Magnetofaba australis IT-1: one gene and its partner. The protein of the gene in region 1 interacts with the protein of each later gene in a pairwise test. Links are inferred from orthologs where the notes say so. Each region holds a gene or a part of one and is shown in the gene's direction. Other genes may lie near its edges. The genes, in order: dnaE and dnaQ.

Region 1 (16,890 bases):
GGGGTTCTTTGTATCTAAATGGTGAGGCGTGTAGGAGTCGAACCTACGACCCAGTGATTAAAAGTCACTTGCTCTACCAACTGAGCTAACGCCCCAAATTTTTCCGCTTCATCCGAAACGGATCGACACTATACACCGCGCTTTGGTCAGACACAAACTTTTTTTGGCCACGTCAATTTTTTCTTCTCGTCACACCGCTGCAACCCGCATTCCGCCTAGGGTTTGCCAAAGCGCGTTGATGGGGATGGCGCCGCGCGCGTCATGTTCTATACTATCGCCAGCCGCCATTTGGGCGGATTTTTTTTCGCTCGTCGCCACCTTGCTGCAACGGAAACCGCTCATCATGGCCCATGCTGGATTCGTACACCTGCATGTCCACACCGGCTACTCGCTGCTGGACGCCACCACCCGCCCCAAAGCGCTCATCGCCCGCGCCAAGGAGCAGCGCATGCCCGCACTGGCGCTCACCGACCATGGCAACCTGTTCGCCGCCATCCCCTTCTACAGCGACTGCCTGAAAGCGGGACTCAAACCGATCCTGGGCGCACAGCTCTATCTGGTGCCGGACCATAGCGACAAGAATACCCGCCCCGATCAGGAGACCCGCGACCAACTGGTGCTGCTGTGCCGCGATCTGATTGGCTGGCGCAGCCTGATGCGATTGATCTCCCTGGGCCACCTGGAGGGGAGCCACGGCAAACCGCGCATCGACATGGCGCAACTGCGTGAAAACGCCGCCGGTTTGCTCTGCCTGTCCGGCGGCAAGAAGGGCGGCGTGGGGCGTCTGCTGCTGGCGGGCAAGTTGGAGGAGGCGCGCGCCCTGGCCGACCAGTTGGCGACGCTGTTTGGCCGCGATGGCGAAGCGCCCAATTTCCATATCGAGCTGCAACGCTGTGGCGAGCGTGACGACGAAACCTACAACCAGGCCGCCATGGAGTTGGCTTATGAGCTGAATCTGCCGCTCATCGCCAGCAACGAGGTCCACTACATGGACCCCGACGATCAACCGGCCCAGGACGCCCTGTTCTGCGTCGGCGATACCAGCACGCTGTATGCGGAGAAAAGGCAGCGCATAAGCAAAGGCCACCACTTCGCCAGCCCCGAGGAGATGGCGCAGAAATTCGCCGACGTCCCCGAAGCGATCCACAACACCCTGCTGGCCGCCCAACGCTGCAATCTGCAATTGCAACTGGGCAAGCCCATGCTGCCGGACTTCGAACTCCCGGAAGGGGAGGATCTGGTCTCCTGGCTCACCCACGAGTGCAAAGTCGGCTTGCAGAAACGGCTGGACAATCGCGCCCTGGAGCACATTGAAGAAGAGCAGCGCGCCGAGGTGGCAAAACGCTACTGGGAGCGGTTGGACTATGAGCTGGGCATCATCGTGCAGATGGGCTTTCCCGGCTACTTCCTCATCGTGTCGGACTTCATCAAGTGGGCCAAGCGCCAGGATATCCCGGTGGGACCGGGACGCGGCTCCGGCGCCGGTTCGTTGGTGGCGTGGGCGCTGGAGATCACCGACCTGGACCCCATCCGCTACACCCTGCTGTTCGAACGCTTTTTGAACCCCGAGCGGGTGAGCATGCCCGACTTCGACGTCGACTTCTGCATGGATCGCCGCGAAGAGGTGATCCACTACGTACAGGAGAAGTACGGCGCCGATCGCGTGGCGCAGATCATCACCTTCGGCACCATGCAGGCCAAGGCGGTGGTGCGCGATATGGGGCGGGTGATGGAGATGCCCTATGGCCGCGTGGACAAGATCGCCAAGCTGATCCCCAACGTGCTGGGCATCAAGCTCTCCGAGGCCATCGCCCAGGAGGAGCGCCTGCGCTATCTGATGGACGACGAGCCGGAGGTGCGTCAACTGATGGAGATGGCGCTGGCGCTGGAGGGCTCGCCGCGCTCGTGCGGCACCCACGCCGCCGGGGTGGTGATCTCCAACGGACCGCTCACCGACACCGTGCCGCTGTATCGCGATCCGCGCTCGCCCATGCCGGTGACGCAGTTCAACATGTCCGACGTGGAGAAGGCCGGACTGGTCAAATTCGACTTCCTCGGCCTGAAGACCCTGACGGTGATCGACAACGCCATCAAGATCATCAATGGCCGCAGCGCCGTCCACGGCGAAGAGCCCATCGACATCGCCCACATCGATATCGACGACCGCGCCGCCTACAAGCTGCTGCAGGACGGCAAGACGCGCGGGGTGTTCCAGTTGGAATCCTCCGGCATGCGCGACATCCTCAAGAAGCTCGCGCCGGACACCTTTGAGGACATCGTCGCGCTGGTGGCGCTCTACCGCCCCGGCCCGCTGGGCTCGGGCATGGTGGATGATTTCATCAATCGCAAGCATGGCCGCACCCAGGTGGAGTACCCCCTGCCCCAACTGGAGCCCATTCTCAAAGAGACCTACGGCGTGATCCTCTACCAGGAGCAGGTGATGAAGATCGCCCAGGTCCTGGCCGGGTACACTCTGGGCGGCGCGGACCTGCTGCGCCGCGCCATGGGCAAAAAGAAGCCCGAAGAGATGGCGCGTCAGCGCGAGATCTTCATGGAGGGGGCCAAGACGCTGGAGATCAATACCGGCAAAGCCGAGTACATCTTCGACCTGATGGAGAAGTTCGCCGGTTATGGCTTCAACAAGTCGCACTCGGCGGCCTACGCGCTGGTCTCCTACCAGACCGCCTGGCTCAAGGCCCACCATAAAGAGGCGTTCATGACCGCCACCCTCACGGCGGACATGCAGAACACCGACAAGGTGATGAACTTCATTCGCGAATGTCGCGATCTGGGCATCCCGGTGCTGCCGCCAGACGTCAACCACTCGCAGGTGGATTTCGCCGTGGAGGAGACCGACGACGGCGCGCTGGGCGTGCGCTACGGTCTGGCGGCGATCAAGAACGTGGGCGAGGCGGCCATGGAGTCGGTGGTCAAGGCGCGCAGTGAGGGCGGCCCGTTTGAGAGCCTGCTGGATCTGTGTCGCCGCGCCGAAGCGGGCGGCCTGAACAAACGCATGCTGGAGAACCTGATCAAGGCCGGGGCCTGCGACGCCCTGTGCGAGGGCAATCGCCACGCCCTGATGCTGGGCTTGCCGGAAGCCATGAGCATGGGCGCGCGCCACCAGGAGGATCAGAAGCACGGCGTGATGAACCTGTTCGACGACGTCGAGGAGGATGGCGACGACGACGACGCCTTCGGCGCCGCGTGGCGTCCGCCCGAAGCGCCGGAGTGGTCGGAAGAGGAGCGTCTGAATCAAGAGAAGGCGGCGCTGGGCTTCTACATCTCCAGCCACCCCCTCAAACGCTACGAGGAGGAGTTGACCGACTACGGCCTGGACAACATCGCCACGCTGAAGGAGAAGCACGAGAACGCCTATCAGCAGCCACGCGATGAGGAGGGTCGCATCCCGGTGGCGATCTGTGGCGTGCTGGCCGAGCGCAAACTGCACCGCACCCGCAAGGGCGACCGCATGATGTTCTTCACTCTGGAGGATATGTATGGCCAGGTGGAGGGGGTGGTGTTCCCCGACACCTACAACAGCAGCCGCGAAATCTTGGAGTCCGACGACCCGGTGGTGATCATCGGCGCCATGGAGACCGATGGCGAAGAGCCCAAAATCACCACCGAACGGGTGCGCGCGCTGGAGACCTTCCGCAGCCAGAAGTGTCAGGAGTTGCGTCTGGAGACCCCCGCCACCGCCCTGAGCGAGAAAACCATGGCGGATCTGGAGGCGCTGCTTACCGAGCACCAATCCAACGCCGGGTGTCAGGTGGCGCTGTGGGTGCGCAGCGAATCCGCCAAGGTGGGGCTGGCGCTGGGGCCCAACTTCCGCGTACAGCCCTCCGACGCCCTGCTGGACGCGCTGATTCGGCAGTTTGGGCCAGACTCGGCGCGTTTTCGCTCGGTCAGCTCCTTGCGCCAATAGAGAAATGCGCGCATAAGGGGGATTGACGCCATCGCGCCCGACGCAGCACAAGGCTGCGCCGCACGACTATTTTTGCCTAAAGGGTATCCCCATGCGCGCTATTTCCGCTTCCGCCATCGCCGCCACCAGCCTGTTGCTGCTGTGCGCCGCCCCCGCCGCCGCCAGTGGTCTGAGCGACGCCCTCTCCGCCGCCGGAACGGCGCAACAGCTATTGCAAGGGACCCAGGCTGCTCCCACCGCCAAAGCCGCCGCCAAAACCACGGCCACGGCGACTTCGGCGGTCAACAGCGCCACCCAGGCCGCGTCTGGCGGCATGGGTCAGCAGATGGGCGCGGCCGCTGGCGGCGCGGCGGGCGCTTATGTCACCGGCGGCTCCAACGCCGGACGCCAGACCGGCCAGGTGCTGGGCGGCGCGGCGGGTCAGGCGGTCACCACCGGCGGCGTGTCCATCTCCGGCGCCCAAGTGGGTTCTCAGGCGGGCTCCATCGCCGGTTCGGCGGCCAGCGGCGCCCTGGGTATGGATAAGCAGATGGGCGGTCAGATGGGCGCCATGGGCGGCGGCATGGCTGGACAAGCGCTACAGAACGCCCTCAAGAGCAAGAAGTAACCGCCAGGTGGGAAAAATTGGCGCTTTCGCGGCGGGCCGTGTCGAAAAGCCCGCCGTGAAATGCGCATTAGACGCCATCTTCCCTTCACAGCCGGGCCCAGGCGCGCTATTTTAGTCGGTCACCAGAACAAACCATTCGGCGACCTTGCGTCCGCCTTCAGCGAGGAGCTTGCGGCTTATGGCCTCCCGCAACTTTTTGGAATTTGAGCGTCCCATTGGCGAATTGATGGCCAAGGTGGATGAGCTGCGCCATCTCTCCTCGGCCAACGCCGATCTGAACATCGCCCAGGAGATCACCCTGCTGGAGGAGAAGGCGCGCGGTCTGACCGAGGATATCTTCGCCAAGCTCTCCCCCTGGCAGAAGACCCTGCTCTCCCGCCATCCGGATCGCCCCTACACCAGCGACTACCTGGAGATGGTGTTCGACGACTTCCGCGAGCTGCATGGCGATCGCGCCTTTGCCGACGACAAAGCCATCATCGGCGGTCTGGCCCGCATCGATGGCCGCGACGTCATGGTCATCGGCCAGGAGAAGGGGCGCGGCACCAAGGAGAAGGTGGAGCGTAACTTCGGCATGCCGCGACCGGAAGGCTACCGCAAGGCGCTGCGCCTGATGAAAATGGCCGAGAAGTTCCGTCTGCCCATCATCTGCCTCATCGACACCCAGGGCGCCTACCCCGGCAAGGGCGCCGAGCAGCGCGGCCAGGCCGAAGCCATTGCGCGCAATCTCAAGGAGATGGCGCAATTGACCGTACCCATGATCTGCGTGGTGATCGGCGAAGGCGGCTCCGGCGGCGCGCTGGCCATCGGCATGGGCAACCGCGTCTACATGATGCAGTACGCCATCTACTCGGTAATCTCCCCCGAAGGCTGCGCTTCGATCCTGTGGAAAGACGCCGCCGAAGCGCCGCGCGCCGCCGAGGCGATGCGCCTGACCGCCGATGAGATCCGCGAGCTGGGCGTCATCGACGGCATCATCGCCGAGCCCACCGGCGGCGCCCACCGCGATCCCAAGGCCGCCGCCATCTATCTCAAGCGGCAGATTCTCGGCGGCTTGAGCGACCTGGATCAATACTCCCCCGAAGGGCTGGCGCAGCAACGCTTTGACAAGTACATGGCCTTGGGTCAGGTGCTGGAGAACTAAGGGCGTTGCTGGAGACTCCCCGCACGCTGTGGCTGCGCGCCCACCCCACTCAGGCGCCTGCGGATGTGCTGATCGTGCGTCCGCCCGCCTACCCCGGCGAGGCGCCGTCGGGCCAGGAGCTGCCGCTGCCGCGGCTGGACGCCGAGCGCGCGCACATGGCGCGGGAGGCCACCCTCAAGCTGTCGGCTGACCTGACCGCCGCCAATCCGCACAACCCCGCTTGGTTCTATACCTGGATGGCTTCGCGGGATCGCTTTCGCTCGCTGATTCTGGACAAACTCACCCTCGCCGCCCGCTGGGACGCCCTGCTGGCCACCCCGGGCGGCGCAACCCAGTTGGCCAGCGCGGTGAGCGACCCCTTCGACGCCCGCATGATCGCCGCCATCGCCCGCCGCCACGGCTGGCGGGTGAAGATCGCCCCCCGCGCTCGCCTGCACTGGTTGCGTCAGGCGCTGATTTTGCGCTTTAAACCCCTGCTCCATTGCATCCTGGAGCTGCTGCGCCACTGGGCGATTCTCCGCGCCGCGCGCCGTGCGCCGCTGCCCTCTGAGGCGCTGCGCGACCATGACCTGCTGTCGCTCACCCTACTCCACGCCGGACCGCTCAATCGCAGCGCCGAAGCGGGCCGCTACAGCGACGCCTATCTGGGCCCCCTGCCTCATCACGCCCAGCAGCGCGGCCTGAAGACGCTGGTGATCGGCGGCATCATTCACGACGCCGACGGCTCCACCGCCGCCGCCCGTCGCGTGGGCGACATCACCGTGGCCTCGGTGGGCGATTTTCTCACCCCGTGGGATCTGCTGACTTCCGCCGCGCGGGCCTTTTTCACCCGCATTCGCATTCCTCAAATGCCGCCCGGTCTGGCTGGGGTGGATCTGCGCGCCCTGACGCGCTGGGATCTACGCCGTGAGGCGGTGGTGCACAAGCAGTTCTGCTATATGACCGAAGCCGCCGCCCGCCGCGCGTTGCGTTGGAACCCTCTGGCCGGGGTGGTGATGCTGTATGAGAACAATCCGTGGGAGAAGGCGTGGAACCGGCTCTGCGCGCAGCAGAAACGCCCCAGCCTGGGCTTCCTGCACTGCGCGGTGCTGCCGTCGCACCTGAAGAACTATGTGGCCGAGGAGGAGCGTCGCCACCGTCCGGCGCCGGGGGTGATGTTCTGCACCGGACCAGAAGCGCGGCGCACCTTCCTGACCCTCGGCGCCCATGATCGCGCCTGGGCTCGCGCCGGCTGTGCGCTGCGTGGGCCGGATCTGTCGGGCATCACGCCCCAACGCGCCGCCCCGCCGAGAAAAATTCGCACACTCATCGCCCTGATGGATGGCTTGGCCCACAGCATCGATGCCGTTCGGCTGCTGGACGCCATCGCCCGCGAAATCCCCAGCGTGCGCATTTTACTGCGCGGCCACCCCGTCGACCTGCCCACCGAACAGTTGGCGCAGAAGTCTGGCGTCGCGCTCACTGCGGACGGCCCCTTCGGCGCCAGCGAGCCCAAGGATCTCAATCAAGCGATTCTGCAAGCCGACGCCGCCCTTTACGTCGGCTCCACCGCGGTGATGAACGCGGTGGCGCTGGGGCTGCCGGTGATCCATCTGCGCATCAACGAAACCCTGGAGAATGATCCACTGTTCCAGGCCCCCTATCTGCATCGCGCCGCAGGCGACGCCGCCAGCTTGCAGGCCGCCATCGCCCACTTTGAGCAGATGCCGCAAACGCAGTTTGAGACCGAGTTGCAGCAGGCGCGGGAGAATCTTGTGCAGACATTCACCCCGGTCACGGAACCAGGCATGGACGCCATGCTGGCCGCCTTGGGACACGCCTTATGAACCAGACTGCCGAGCCGACGCCAACCGTGACTCCAACTCCGGCGCCGCCCCCGGCGCAGATCAAGCCCATCACCGACTTCGATCTCTCCGACGCCTGCGACTACATCCGCGCCAAGCAGTTGCCGCAGCTGGGCAACGCCGCCTGCATCGCCGCGTTTCGTCACCACTGGGACCCGGAAAAGCCCAACAACGGCTTCATGCTGCAAACGGAAGCGGGGCGCATCGTCGGCCTGTTCGGCGCCCTCTACGCCCGCCGCATCATCAACGGCCAGGAGCGCCGCATCTGCAACGTCACCACCTGGGTGGTGGATGACGCCTATCGCCCGCAGAGCTTAGGGCTGCTGCAGGCGATCATCGCCCAGCCCGGCTACGCGTTTCTCAACACCTCGGCCAACGAGACCGCCGAAAAGGTGTTCACCTGGCTTGGCTTCACCCGGCTGGATCCGCAGGTGCGCATCATCCCCCACATCGGCTTGCCCGGATGGGGCTATCTGACCACCGACCCCGACGCCATCGCCCGTGGCCTCTCCGATCAAGCGCTAGAGATCTTCAACGCCCATCGCGGCAAGGACTCCTATCTCAACTGCCGCCATGTGGGGGTGGGCCGTCGCGATAATCTGTGCCATGTGATGTACACCCGCACCGGACGTTTCGACGTGCGCCTGCCCTGTCTGGTGATTCACTACGTCAGCGACCCGGCGCTGTTCCTGCGCTATCTCAATCGCCTCAAGCGTCACTTTCTGCTGCGTGATCGCGCCGCCTACAGCCTGATCGAAACGCGCCTCTACCCCACCATCGCCCCGCTGCTGTCCCGCGTCGCCGACGATCCCATCGTCAAATTGGCCAAGAGTGATGTCGATCCCCTGCCCACGTTCGACAATCTGTATACGGAATGGGTGGCTTGACGGGTGGGAAAGCTTTATTCTGTGCGGGCTTTTGCTCAGGATATACTGATGTGGATGTTTTAAGATGTTGAGGGCTGTGCCCTCAAACTCCCCTGAAGATCAAAAGCCAAACCGTGGGGCGCCCTCCTCGACCCGCTGGGGTCGCGGAACCCAGACCCCGCCCAGCAAATCGCTTGCGATTTGCGTATCAACAAATCTTCGCGCCAGGAAATGTCGCGATTTTCCACCTGTCCAGTTTCGCGCTTCTGTCCGCACCTCTGTCGGATTCGGACTTTTCAACACAGTGGGCCATGAACGCCATTTCCTCCACATCTGATGAAGAGCTCGTCGCCCTGTGGCGCGAGCTGGACGCCGACCCCTCGCCCATGCGCTACCAGCAGGCCGCCCGCACCCTGGCCGGGCGCAGCGACCTGGCGCCGGTCAAAATCGGCTTCCTGGCCGATATCACCGTGCAGCCGTGGCTGCCCTATCTGGCGGTGGAGCTGGCCCGGGAAGGGTTTGCCGGCTCCTGGCATGTGGGGCCGTTCAACGCCGTGCATCAAACCCTCATCGCCCCCAGCGCCGATGAGGCCGAGGCTCTCGCCAACTGCGATGCGCTGTTTCTTTCGCTGCAGCTGGAGACGGTCTGCCAGCCCCTGTGCGAACGCTATCTACGCCTGACCCAGGAGCAGGTTGAGCAGCACGCCGACGCCGCCATCTCCGAACTCATGGGCGCGATTCAGAGCTTCCGCCAACGCAGCGCCGCGCCCATTCTGCTGACCAACTTCCCGCGCCCGGCCCACCCCATGCTGGGGGTGCTGGAGGCGATGCGACCCGATGGCCAGGACGCCGCCATCACCCGCCTTAACTGGCTGCTGGCCGACGCCGCGCGACAAATTCCTGATGTGTACATTGTGGACCTGGAGCGCGCCTGCTCTATGGTGGGCTACGCCAATGCGCGCAACGCCCAGATGTGGCAACTGGCGCGCGCGCCGCTCTCAAGCGAATTAATGCCCCTTCTCGCCCGTCACACCGCCACCCTACTGCGCGCCGCGCGCGGGGTGAGCAAGAAGTGTCTGGTGCTGGATCTGGACAACACCCTGTGGGGCGGCGTCATCGGCGAAGATGGGTTGGCGGGGATCAAACTGGGCCAGAGCGGCGCGGGATTGGCGTTCCAGGAGTTCCACAAGGCGATTCTCTCCCTGTATGACCGCGGCGTGATCCTGGCGGTGGCCAGTAAGAACAATCCCGAAGACGCCGAAGCCGCCATCGATACCCACCCGGATATGCTCATCCGCCGCGAACACATTGCCGCGCTGCGCATCAACTGGGAGCCCAAACCGCAAAATCTCGCCGCCATCGCCCAGGAGCTGAATATCGGCGTGGATGCGCTGGTCTTCTTTGATGACAATCCCGCCGAGCGGGCGCAGATGCGCGCCGCGCTGCCGCAGGTTCTCACCATTGAGGCCCCCGCTGACCCTTCGCAATATGTCGATGCGCTGATGCGCTGCGGCGCGTTCGACAAGCTCACCTTCACCCGTGAGGACCGCCAACGCGGCGCGATGTACCAAGCCCAGGCGCAGCGCAAGGAGTTGCAGGCGCAAGCGGTCTCCATGGATGAATATCTTCAGCGGCTGCACGTGCAGGCGGCCATCACCGCCGTGGATGAGGTGAGCTTCCCCCGCGCGCTGGAGTTGATCCATAAGACCAATCAGTTCAACCTCACCACCCGCCGCCACCCGGAAACCGCCCTGCGCGGCATGCTGGAGAGCCCCGACTACGCGCTGTTGATTCTGCGCGCGGCGGACAAGTTCGGCGATAACGGTCTAACCGCGTTGTGCATCGCCCATCACCACGCCCGCGACCGGGTGCGCATCGACACCTTCCTGATGAGCTGCCGGGTGTTGGGTCGCGGCCTGGAGACCGCGCTGCTGGCGGAAGCCGCCGCCTGGGCCGACGCCCGTGGCGCGGCGCAGCTGGAGGGACTGTTCATCCCTACCCCCAAAAACGCCCCGGCGGCGGAGTTTTATCCACGCCACGGCTTTACATTGCACGAAACCCAGGCGGACAATACGCAGCTCTGGCGCCTGGCTCTGAGCGAGTCGAACCTGGCCGCCCCGGATCACATTCACCCCATGCAGGAGCCCCAACCATGAGCGCCCAACGCGACGCCTTTTTTAACGCCGTTTCCACCGCCCTCGGCTGTCCCGTCGACAGTGTGGCGAACGCTCTGGATAACGGCGCGGCGCTGACTTGGGACTCGCTGCAACATCTCACTCTGGTGATGAGCGTGGAGAGCGCGCTGGGGGTCAAATTGGCGGTGGAAGAGGCTCTGGGCGCCAACGACATTCCCAAACTGGCGGCGCTGCTGAAACAAAAAGGCGCATCGCTGTAACGCGATACGCCTTTGGATTGCTCTCTTTTTGGCCGCCCGCGCGCAAGCTCGGGCGGCCTATCTATACTCAATCAAATTCAAAATTGAACATGAGCGATTTTGGCGATGAAAGATGTCGAGGGCTTTGCCCTCGAACTCCCAACGACCAAACCGTGATTCGGGCCATCCTTGGCCCTCACCCTTCGGGCTCGCAACGCGAGTCCGATTTGGCAATCCTGCCAAATCGTGGGGCGCAGCCCCAAACCCCGCTGGGGGCGCAGCCCCCAGGCCCCGCCGCCGACCAGTCGGCGGCAAATAGTCAGCGCAAGCCTAACTTACCTCACGCAAACATTGCTCGTTCTGTGCAGTTTTGCTTTTGATTTATTCTGTTGTTAAAGCTGAAAACGCGCAATCTGCTGCTTGAGGGTGGCGGCAATCTGGTTCATCGCTGCCGCCTTGTCCGTCAGAGTATGGCCGATGCCGTTAACCTGCTCGGCGGCGTCGGTCAACTCGCCAACGCTGTCGGCCACCCCTTCCACACTCTGCGCTGATCGCGACACATCCTCTGTGGTGGCGCGGTTGGCGCGGGACACCTCGCCTGCGTCGCTGGCCATGGCGTTGACCCCCTTGGCCGCTTGCGCCACATTGCGCGTCACCTCGCTGATACCGGTGGAGATCTCGCTGACGTTACGGTTCACCTCTTCGATGCCGCTGGCCGCCTCGGTGGCGCGTCGCACCACCTCCTGCGACTCCTCCGAAACCGCCGTCATGGTCGCATTGAGTTGGTTGAGACTATCGCTCTGCCCCTCAATGGCGTCCAGAATCTCCCGGTTGCTCTGGCTCAACTCGCCGATGGCCTCGGTCACCTGCTCCATCTGCGTGCGCACGCCCTGACTCTTGTGCTGAATCTCTTGAATCTGGGTGGCGATCATACTGGTCGCTTCCGAGGTTTGGCGCGCCAGATCCTTCACCTCGTTGGCCACCACGGCGAAACCTTTGCCCGCTTCGCCTGCCCCCGCCGCCTCAATGGCGGCGTTGAGGGCAAGCATATTGGTCTGGTCGGCGATGCTGTTGATCATCGACACCACCTGACCGATCTGCTGCGCCGCAGCGGCCAGATCCGACACCACCTGACTGCTGCGCACCGTCTCTTCACTGGCTTGATTGGCGCGCCCGGAGGCGGATTCACATTGCTGACGAATCTGGATAAACGCGCCGCCCATCTCTTTCACCGCGCGGCCCGCCTCCAGCAGACGCGCGCCGCTGCGGGTGGCGGCTTCGCGCACATGGGTCATGCCAGTGGCGGCCTGCTCCGAAGCGCTGGCCACAGCGTTCAGATTGGCGCTGGCCTGTTCGGCGGCGGCGGATACCTGGGAGATATTCTGATTGGCCTCCTGCGCAGCCAAACTCACCACATCCAGGCGCTTGGCCACGTCGCTGGCGCGCTCCACGCTCTGGCTCAACTCTTCTGAGACCTGCTCGGCGCTTTGATCAATCTGCCGCGTCTGCGCGGTCATCTGCTCACTGCTGGCGGCCAACCCCGTCGCGGCCTGTTGCAGTTGCGCAGCATTGTCATCCAACCGTCCGGCGTTGTCGGCCAGTTGGGTAAACATGTCGCGCAGTGATTGAATCATCTCGGAAAAAGCGCCCGCCAGTCGTCCCAATTCATTGCGGCACTGTGGCAGACGCACAGTCAGATCGCCACGAGCAATGGCGTTGGCGATGCCGATCAGCATCTCCAACGGATAGATAATGCTGCGACTCAGCGCCCAGGCGACCGCCAACATAAACGCCGCCACCCCGATCATCGCCCCCAGGAACGACCACATGGCCGATTCCAGATAGGCGTCCACATCATCCAGATAGACGCCGCTGCCAATCACCCAGCCCCACGGCGCAAACCCTTTGACGAACGAGATCTTATCCACCGGCTTTTTATGGCCTGGCTTGGGCCACTGATAGCGCACAAACCCCGGTTCGACTTTGGCCTGCTTGGCGAACTCAATAAACAGAGGAACGCCGTTGGGATCCTTGGCGCCGCTCAAATCCTTCCCATTCAATTCCGGTTTGATGGGATGGGTGACCATGTTGGCGTCGAAATCATTGACCCACAGGTAGTTGCCGTCATTGTAACGAATGGCGTTGATCACGGCGTGGGCGCTATTACGCGCCTCCTCCATGCTGAATTCACCCCTTTCGGCGCGGGCGTGCAGCTCTTCAAACTGACTGTGCACGCTCTCAACCTGCCCTTTGACGATGGCTTCGCGGTCATCAAGCAGCATAGTGCGTTGGGAAAGGATGGAGACGACGCCAACGACGCCAATGGAAACCAGCGCCACGGCGATGAGGAACGACAGGCGTGCGCGAATGGAGAACATCCGCAGCCAATGCATGTTCATGATCTGGCCTTTCCATAAACAAATCAGGATGAATCGAGCTGGACGCAAAACCTTAACAAAGACGAAGGGAGCAATATTGGATGGGACAATGAATGCTCGCCGATGAAAGGACGCGCCGTCCGACAAAATAGTCGAACAAACACCCGGCGGAGTTACGGGCGATGACTCTATCAGATTTATATATAAGCTTCCCTGATAAATATTCTTTTGCATTGAACTTTGTTTATTTATGACGAAATATAACAGAAGCCGCGCGACTTGCATCGCGCGGCTTCGTCTAAACGCCCAATTTATGCGGACCCTGACACATCAGTTGGGCGTATCTCCCGGCAAGAACAGTGCTCTCTTGCCGCCTATATATTGCTAAATGCACACTCGATTGCGCCCCTGCTCCTTGGCGCGGTAGAGCGCCTCATCGGTCTGCTCACGCCAGGTCGCCAACGACAGCCCCTGCCGCCACATGGTCACGCCGATGCTCACCCCCAGCGGCGGCGCATCAGGCGCTTGAATGCCCAGCGCGCCCACAGCCTCACACAGACGCTCCATGAGCATGCGCCCATTGCGCAGGTCGGTGTTGGGTAGAATCAGCGCAAACTCATCGCCGCCCACCCGCGCCAAACAGTCAGAATGGCGCACTTTCTCGGTCAATGCGCGCGACACCGACAGCAATGCGGCGTCCCCCTCGGCATGCCCCAGACGGTCATTGACCGCTTTGAAGTGGTCCAGATCCAGATAGGCTAGGCAGAGCGGGTGGCCATAGCGTTCCGCATTGGCCAACTCCTGACGCAAACGCTCCTCGAACACACGGCGGTTGACCAACCCGGTCAGGGCATCCAGACGCGCCTGATCATACAGATCCTCATACGCAAGCGCGCGCTCCAGCGGGCCGCGCAGTTCATGAATAGCGGCAAGCAACGTGGCGCTGCACTCATCCGGCAATGTCGCCATCAACGGCGGATGAATGATCAAAAAGCGCTCCAAGCCGATGGGCTCATCCAGCCGCACAAAGCAGTACTCCAGCCCCACGGCGTCGATCTGCCCAGGGCCAGTGCGTCGTTGCGGGTCAGCGAGCAAAAAGTGCGCAGCCTCTTCCATGGTCTGCCGATGCGGGCCATGGGATGAACAGCACAGATGACTGCGTTTCTGACCGGCATGGCGGTAGCCCACCATTTCATGGGCGAACATCGGATGCAGCCACAGCGAGAACGCCTGCAACATGCCGGCAAGGTCCAGCGACTCGGAAAGCCGTCGATGCAAATCATAGATGCGCGACAGACGTTGACTCTCATCGCGGTACTCCGTCAATTTTTGCACCAAATCCAAATTGGACAAAAATCGCGAAGTCTGTAGACGCGAGGCCAAGTCGGAACGATGGCGCACCCGCGCTTCGCTAATCAATTTCGCCTGCTGCGCCAGCATCTTCGGATCCAGCACAATCCCCATAACAACCTCTCCTCTTCACCGCGCTCAGTTCGCCGCGCCACGGCGGGACCAGGGCGCTCTGAAATAGGTTCGATTGCAATTCTGCGAGAATCGCGCCAACTCATAATTGTGAATATAAATAAATCAGAACATGAAAATTCAACAAGTTATAATTATGCGGGATACACTGGGATACATTCGAAGGCCGGAGAACTCGAGCGAAGGACAGGAGTTGCCGCGCCCCGGAAGAAACTGCCGAGGCGCAGCAAAGCGGGATCGGACGGCGGGGGGCTCCCCCGCCAGGCGGGAGAGATCAGGAGCCTTCAGTGGGGAGATTGGCCGATTGCGGCGCGGATTGCTGCGGCTCTTGCGGAGCTGACTGCGCACGGCTGCTGGTGGAAGAGAGTTTGCGCCCGCCGGAACCAAACGCGGCGCCGCTCCAGGGGGATTCGCGCATCCAGGTGAGCAGGGCCACCGCATCCACCGGCGGACTGATAAAGAAGCCCTGGAACGCCTCGAAACCCATTTTGCGCGCCAACTCCAGGGTGAGACGATCCTCGATGCCCTTAGCCACCGCCGGCGCGCCCAGATGGCGGCCAAACGCCGCCATGGCCTGCATGGCGGCTTCATGTCCGGCGGCGTCATTGAGAGCGGCAAAGGTCTCCGGCGCGGTTTTGATCTGCCGCAGTGGCCAACGTGAGTACGCCTCCCACGGCTGCGCGCCGCGGCCGATGTTGTCCAGCGCCAGTCCAACGCCCACACGGCGCAAACCATCCAGCGCCTGCTCCAGATTCAGGTGCGGGTTGAACGCTGCTTCGGCGGGAATATCAAAGGTCAACTGCCGTGGGGAGATCTGATGTTCGCTCAACAGACGTCCCAAACGTTCGGGAAAATTGGGATCGGCCAGATCGCGCTGAGACAGGTTCATGGCGATATCCAGACTCACGCCGGAGTGCCCCCACTTCACCAGCCGTGACGCCGCCTCCGACAGCGCCCATTGGGTGACTTCGCGAATCACGCCGGTCTGCTCCGCCCAGGGGATCAATTCGCCCGGCTCCAACACGCCCTGCTCAGGATGCTCCCAGCGCAGCAGCGCCTCGACTTCGCCAACCCCTTGACGGTTGAGGTCCACAATGGGCTGGAAGTAGAGACGCAACTCGCGCCGCAGCACCCCTTCGCGCAGTTGCGTCATGCGCTCGGACAGGCCCTGACGCGCCGGATCCTGGGTCGGGTCGTACAGCGCCACACTCTGTTGCGGCGCCGCCTGGGTCAACGCCTGCCAGGCGCGGCGTAACGGCGCGTCCAGCGACTCGCCATCCGCAGCGATGGCCACCCCCATGCGCAGACGCAACACCACGCCGAACGCGCGCACGGTAAAGGGCTTCTCGAACGCCGCAAAGATGCGCCCAGCCTCGGCCTGCGCCTGCGTGTGCGGGTCCGCGTCCGTGGGGTCGCACAACGCAGCGACGAAACCATGGGCGCCCCACTGCGCCGCCGCGCCATTGGCGCCCAACGCCTTCTCCAGCCGCTCGCTCATGCGCTGGCGCAGATCCAGGGCCGCTTGGGGGCCATACAACGCCTCCAACTTGTCCCACTCAACCGGCTCGATGACAAACACCCGCGCCAGCGACGGCGCAGGATTCGGCGCCGTCGCTGGCGCATCCAGATCCGGCTCCTGCGCTGCGTCCAATACTGGAGCGCTGGCATCCACCGCAGCCGCTACGCGCGCATCAAACCATGCGCGCAAACCATTGAGATGACGCAACCCGCTGGTGGCGTCGCGTTCGGCGCGCTGGCCCAGACTCTCCACCTGCGCACGCAGAGTTTGAATCTCCTCAGCACTGCGCGCAGCGCCCGCCAACACCTGCTCAACACCCTGTTCAACCGCGGCGAACTCATCAAGTCCGTCAAGCGACGCCACGGCGTCAGCCTCGCCATCCGCACGCATCTGCGCAGCCCGCTCGCGCAGCGCCGTAGCCATGCGTTTGAGCGGCGCGGCGGTCATCCAATCCAGCAGCCCCCACACCCCCAGCGCCAGCAGCGCCATCAGCGCCAGTCCGATGCCGCGGTAGTCTTGGAATTTGGGCGCAGGCGCCTGCAACACCAGCGGCGCGGCCTCCAGCTCGCTCTGGCGCGCGCGCAGCAGATCCTCCAGCCCTGAGATAGCGTCCTGATGAATCTTACGCAGACGCGCCAGCAGCGAATCGACCTCTTGATACAGACTCAACTCCAGGTCGCGCGCCTGGGCGTCGGCTTCCAACTTGGGATTGTTTTCGCTCAGCTGAAAGGTGCGAATGGCGGCGCGGAAA
Region 2 (5,099 bases), on another replicon or contig:
CAACGCCACCGGGCCGCTGTTTGGCGAGAAAATGCTTACCCCCCACGGCCAGCCCGGCGCGTGGGAGGCCGAGGCGTTGGCGAGCCTGGGTGGCGAGGCGTTGATGGCGCAGTTGGTCGCCATGCGCATGGAGGGGCAGCGCCGCGCGCTGCGGGTGGTTCCCAAGGATCTGTGCATCGACTGGGAGGGGCGCGACGCGCTGTTCACCTTTGAATTGCCCAAAGGCGCTTATGCGACCACACTGTTACGGGAATTCATGGGAGAACTGGCTTGATGTGGGCGAGTGCGTCAAAATTAACGCACTGTCCGTCGCACTGGTTCTTTGACTGCACAATCCGAGGCGCCGATGTCTGAAGAGGTCTCCCTGCCGGGTTTAACCGTTGAACTGTTCGCCATCGCCATGGAGGCGCGACGGGAGAACCAACGTTTGCGCGATCAACTGAGTCAGCGTGAGGCGGAGTTGGTCGCCACCCGGCGCGCCCTGGCGGAAGTGCGCGAAAAGCAGACCCCCTTGCCCGACAAAGCCGAGTTGACCGAGTTGTGGGTGGAGGAGTGGCGCGAACAGATTCAACCGGATCTGGAGCGCCGCTGCGAACAGGCCGCCATGCGATTGGTGGCGCAGCGCATCGTGCGCGCGTTGGAGGGCAAAGAGGATCCCCATTGCGCCCACCTATTGGCCGCGCTCAAGCGGCTGGCCAACGTGAGATAAACTCGCAAAGCCCCGCCATTGCTGGCGCGCAGGGCGGTCATTGCGTTATGCTGTTGCGCTTTGAGTCGGCTGAAACCGCCCGGATAACACGCACTATTGCGTTATACTGTTACGCTTTGAGCAGGCTGAAACCGCCTGGATAACACGCACTATTGCGTTATACTGTTGCGCTTTGAGCGGGCTGAAACCGCCTGGATAACACTCACTTTTTCGTTCCCAAAGGAGCGCCGTTTATGGGCATCATGCAGTCGATTGGCGTGCTGCTGACCTTCGTGTTGCAGATCTACTTCTGGATGATTTTGATCCGCGTGCTGATGTCGTGGATCAATCCCGACCCGTATAACCCCATCGTGCAGTTTCTGGTGCGCGCCACCGACCCGGTGCTGGAGCCGTGCCGCCGCATTCTGCCCCCCATCGGCGGCCTGGATCTGTCGCCCATGTTGGCGCTGTTCGCGGTGTCGATGCTCTCCAATGTGATTCGCGGGCTCTTCTCCGGCGGCGACGTGGGCGGCACGATGTTCGCGCTGGGTCTGCAGCTGTTGGGATTTGTGCACATCGCCCTGACCCTCTACATGCTGCTGCTGTTGGCGCGCGGCGGGGTCAACATCTATCTGTGGATGCGCTATCGCCAAGGGCGGGCGTCGATGCTGGATCTGCGTCAGCCGCTCAACCGTTTCCTGTTCCAGGCCACCGAGCCGGTGACGCGGCGTCTGCGCGGGTTCACCCCCACGGTGTTTGGACTGGATATCACCCCCATCGTGGCGGCGCTGCTCACCGTGCTGTTGTTGACCCTGCTCGAGGGGCTGATGAACGGCGGCGCCGCCGTGGCCATGGGCAGTGGCGGCGGCATGGGCCACATGAGCTATTGATGGGGTCTGACGGCGCACAATGGAGCGATGACGGGGCGCTGATTCTGACGGTGCGCGCACAGCCGCGCGCCTCCAAGGAGCGGGTGATGGGCTGGCATGGCCAGCAGATTAAAATCGCCCTCAACGCGCCGCCGGTGGATGGCGCGGCCAATCAGGCGCTGTGTCACTTCCTGGCCAAGCAGTTGGGCGTCTCCAAAGGCGCCGCAGCGGTGATCAGCGGTGAAAAATCCCGTGAAAAGCGGGTGCGCATCGACGGCGTCAGCACAGCGGACTGGGAGACGTTTGTACAGCGTTGGGGCTTGTGAGTCTGCGAAAAATGGGGGGAGAGGAAAGATGCTGGGGCTTCGCCCCAGACCCCGACCAGGGCGCCGCCCTGGACCCTTGTGAGTTGCTCCGGGCTTCGCTTTCGCTAGGTTCTAAACATCAAACTCAGCACCTTCGATGCCGTTATGTTTCAAAAACAAATATAGTCACTAGCATTCAAAAGTGAACAGATGGGCGCCGGAAGATATCGAGGGCTTCGCCCTCGAGCTCCCCAACACCCAAACCGTGGGCGTTGCCCACACCCGCTGGGGGCGCAGCCCCCAGACCCCGCCGCCGACCAGTCGGCGGCCAATAGTCAGCGCAAGCTCGACCGATATCACGCAAACACTTAAGCACTCTGACTTTGTGTCATTCCGGCTTCAAAAGGTTATATGAAGTTTGGACTAAACTCAACGTTATGTCGTGACGGTATAAAATGGCGGAATCAGAAGAAAAACAACCACAACGACTCATCGTGCTGGATACCGAGACCACCGGCTTCGATCCCCGCGAAGGGCATCGCATCGTCGAGATCGGCTGTGTGGAGTTGGTCAATCTGCGCAAGGGCGAAGAGCGTCAGTGGTACATCAATCCCGACCGCGCCATCCCCGAGGAGTCCACCAAAGTCCATGGCATCACCGACGAGATGGTGGCCGGGTGTCCCAAATTCGCCGAGATCGCGCGGGACTTCCTCAAGTTCATCGGCGACGACCAGTTGGTGATCCACAACGCGGCGTTCGACATGAACTTCCTCAACGCCGAGTTGGGCAAGCTCAAGCCCAAGAAGAAGCCGTTGCCCATGGATCGCGCCATCGACACCATTCCGCTGGCGCGGCGCAAGGTGGGCGGGGCCGGTTCAGTGAGTCTGGACGCGCTGTGTAAACGCTTTGGCGTGGACAACTCCGCGCGGGAGTTCCACGGCGCGCTGCTGGACGCCCATTTGTTGGCGGAAGTCTATATTGAGCTGACCGGCGGCAACCAATTCGCGCTGGATCTGGCCGCCAGCGACGCCGCGCGCGCCCAGGCTGCGGAGTCCGCCCAAGCCAGCGCCATCGCCCCGGCATCGGGGCAGACGGCGCGGCCTGCGCGCCAATGGGCGCTCAGCGCCGAGACCGTGGCCGCCCATGACGCCTATCTGGATTTTCTTGATGGTGAGGCGGGTCACGCCATCTGGCGCGCGCCAGACGCGTAATGAAAGCGATGTGTCCGGCCAATAAAACGCCTTAGTTGAGACGCCCAAAGTTCAAGCTATAGCGAGTCAAAACCAGAACTGCACAGAACGGCCAATGTTTGCGTGATATAGATTGAACTTGCGCTGACTATTGGCCGCCGACTGGTCGGCGGCGGGGTCTGGGGGCCGCGCCCCCAGCGGGTGTGGGCGCTGCACACACCCGCTTAAGGGTCACAGACCCTATGACGATTTGGCAGGATTGCCAAATCGGACTCGTGCAGCGAGCCCGCAGGGTGAGGGCCATGGATGGCCCGAATCAATCCCGACAAATTTCCATTGGAAATTTGTCCCATAGTCAGCACAGGCTGAATCAACGTCATGCAAACATTGAGCGCTTTGGATTTGTGTCATTCTGGATTCAAGCGGCTATATCTCTACTTCGCCGCCAATTCGGCCCAGGCTGCGGCCACGTCAGCGGAGTCAGGGGCGATGGAGCCCGCCAGTTGCAAGAACTCCTGCGCCTGGTTCTGCTGGCCTTTGGCGGCGGATTTACGCGCCAACGCCAGATAGCTGGAGACAATCCGCGTTAACCCCGCCTGCGCCTGATCATTGCCGGGGCTGAGGAACAGCACGCGCCGATAGCGGGTGAGGGCGTTATTGCCTTCCGGCTTGGTCAAACGCATAGCCTGCACGTCCTCATCGGCCTGCTGCAACAGCTTGGCGATCTCCGCTTTGCGCGCCTGCCGCAGATCCGGCGTCATGGCCGCCGTAGGGGGCGGGGTCAACGGCGCAATCTCGGTGGGCTCTTCCGGCGCCATAGGCTCCAGCTTGGCGAGGTGATCATCGTTGTCAGCGGTTTTGGCAATCTCCGGGGCGGTGGGCTGAGCGTTCTGCGCCGCGTGTTGCGGCTCTTTATCGGCCATGCTCGGCTGCGTGTTGTCGGTAGTCCACAGATAGGCCACCACCACGCCGATAATCCCCACTGCGGTGACCACAGCGGCCAACACAAGGCGCAACCGACGATTCATGGCGTCGCGGTCCATATGCGCCATGGCGGAATCCAGATCCGGCGGCAAATTGCGATGCGGGTCCAGGGAAAAGGAGGGTTGATCCAACTCCTGGGTGCGAATAACCGGCGGTTTAACACTGGGCGCAGGAGCCGGTTCCGGCGCGATCACCGGCGGCGGCGCAGGACGTTCTGGCTGCGAATCCGGCACAGTCTGCATGGCGTCGTCAGCAGTTTCAGACGCTTCGTCAGCCGATTCAGAAGGCGCAGAGGCTTGGGTGTCGGTTTCAACGGCGGGCGTCTCGGCGGCTTGAGCCGGGGGCGCGGCTTCAGGCTGAGTCGTCGGTGCTTGGTTCTCCGCAGGAGCTTCAGCGGTTGCGCGCGGTTCCGTCGCGTCCTGCTCAACAGCCTGAGGTTGCTCCTCTAAGGGAGTGGGTTCAGCAGGCGTGGGTTCTGGTGTGACGGACTCAGGTTGACTGATCGATTCGGCAGCAGGCTCCGTCGCAGGGGCGGGAGCGGGGGGATTTTCCACCGCTTCCAACAGAGCCGCCAGCGCCTCGGCGCGGGTGTTCAGGCCTCGCGCCTCCTGCCAGGCGCCCAAACGGGCGTGCAGGTCGCCAGGCAGAGCCAGCGTCACACTGTTGGCGGAGTCGGCGTAGCGACGTTGGCGGATCGCCGCCGCCAGCCGCGAACGGTCGGCCTTGTCCACATTGTCATCGACCCACTGCTCTAATACCTCGACATCAGATCCGGGCTGTTCAACGCCTTCGTCCATTGGCGCATTGAGACGCCGAAACGCCGCCTTGGCGCGTTGCGTGGCGGTGAGGCGATCGTCCCGCAGCTTCTTGTCCAGATAACGATGTACGCGGGCGTAATTTTCCGGGGTGACCAACTGCTTTTTGCGCGCCATGATGCCAACTTTCCGACGATATTGCGCCGCCTGAGCGGCTTGAAAATCAATCCGGCATAGGATACGCAAAAATAACGCCAGGAAAAGGCCTCATCAGGCTATCTGGAATCAAAGTCGGTGGAATTGTCGCC

What was found.
Region 2: the proteins of dnaE (region 1) and dnaQ interact in binary tests that used the Escherichia coli proteins (3 or more experiments, as listed by UniProt). The link is inferred for Magnetofaba australis IT-1 from one-to-one orthologs.

What each region holds. Positions count from the first base shown.
Region 1 is NZ_LVJN01000011.1:1,445-18,334, forward strand. The notes cover bases 1-4,125. They hold dnaE (DNA polymerase III subunit alpha), read left to right. Parts: upstream 1-343; coding sequence 344-3,925; downstream 3,926-4,125. Other genes in these bases: MAIT1_RS00835 (hypothetical protein), read left to right, coding at 4,017-4,125. Outside these bases: more of MAIT1_RS00835, read left to right, coding at 4,126-4,532; accA (acetyl-CoA carboxylase carboxyl transferase subunit alpha), read left to right, coding at 4,711-5,676; MAIT1_RS00845 (hypothetical protein), read left to right, coding at 5,682-7,502; MAIT1_RS00850 (hypothetical protein), read left to right, coding at 7,499-8,407; MAIT1_RS00855 (HAD-IIIC family phosphatase), read left to right, coding at 8,698-10,542; MAIT1_RS00860 (acyl carrier protein), read left to right, coding at 10,539-10,781; MAIT1_RS00865 (cache domain-containing protein), read right to left, coding at 11,153-13,159; MAIT1_RS00870 (GGDEF domain-containing protein), read right to left, coding at 13,523-14,602; MAIT1_RS00875 (GGDEF domain-containing phosphodiesterase), read right to left, coding at 14,895-16,890. UniProt on the Escherichia coli protein: DNA polymerase III is a complex, multichain enzyme responsible for most of the replicative synthesis in bacteria. This DNA polymerase also exhibits 3' to 5' exonuclease activity. The alpha chain is the DNA polymerase catalytic subunit.
Region 2 is NZ_LVJN01000021.1:572,458-577,556, reverse strand. Bases 1,310-4,195 are described here. They hold dnaQ (DNA polymerase III subunit epsilon), read left to right. Parts: upstream 1,310-2,317; coding sequence 2,318-3,073; downstream 3,074-4,195. Other genes in these bases: MAIT1_RS21145 (hypothetical protein), read right to left, coding at 3,487-4,195; MAIT1_RS21155 (DUF167 domain-containing protein), read left to right, coding at 1,578-1,883; MAIT1_RS21160 (YggT family protein), read left to right, coding at 1,310-1,578. Outside these bases: tRNA pseudouridine(13) synthase TruD, read left to right, coding at 1-274; MAIT1_RS21165 (hypothetical protein), read left to right, coding at 347-709; more of MAIT1_RS21160, read left to right, coding at 943-1,309; more of MAIT1_RS21145, read right to left, coding at 4,196-4,968. UniProt on the Escherichia coli protein: DNA polymerase III is a complex, multichain enzyme responsible for most of the replicative synthesis in bacteria. The epsilon subunit contain the editing function and is a proofreading 3'-5' exonuclease.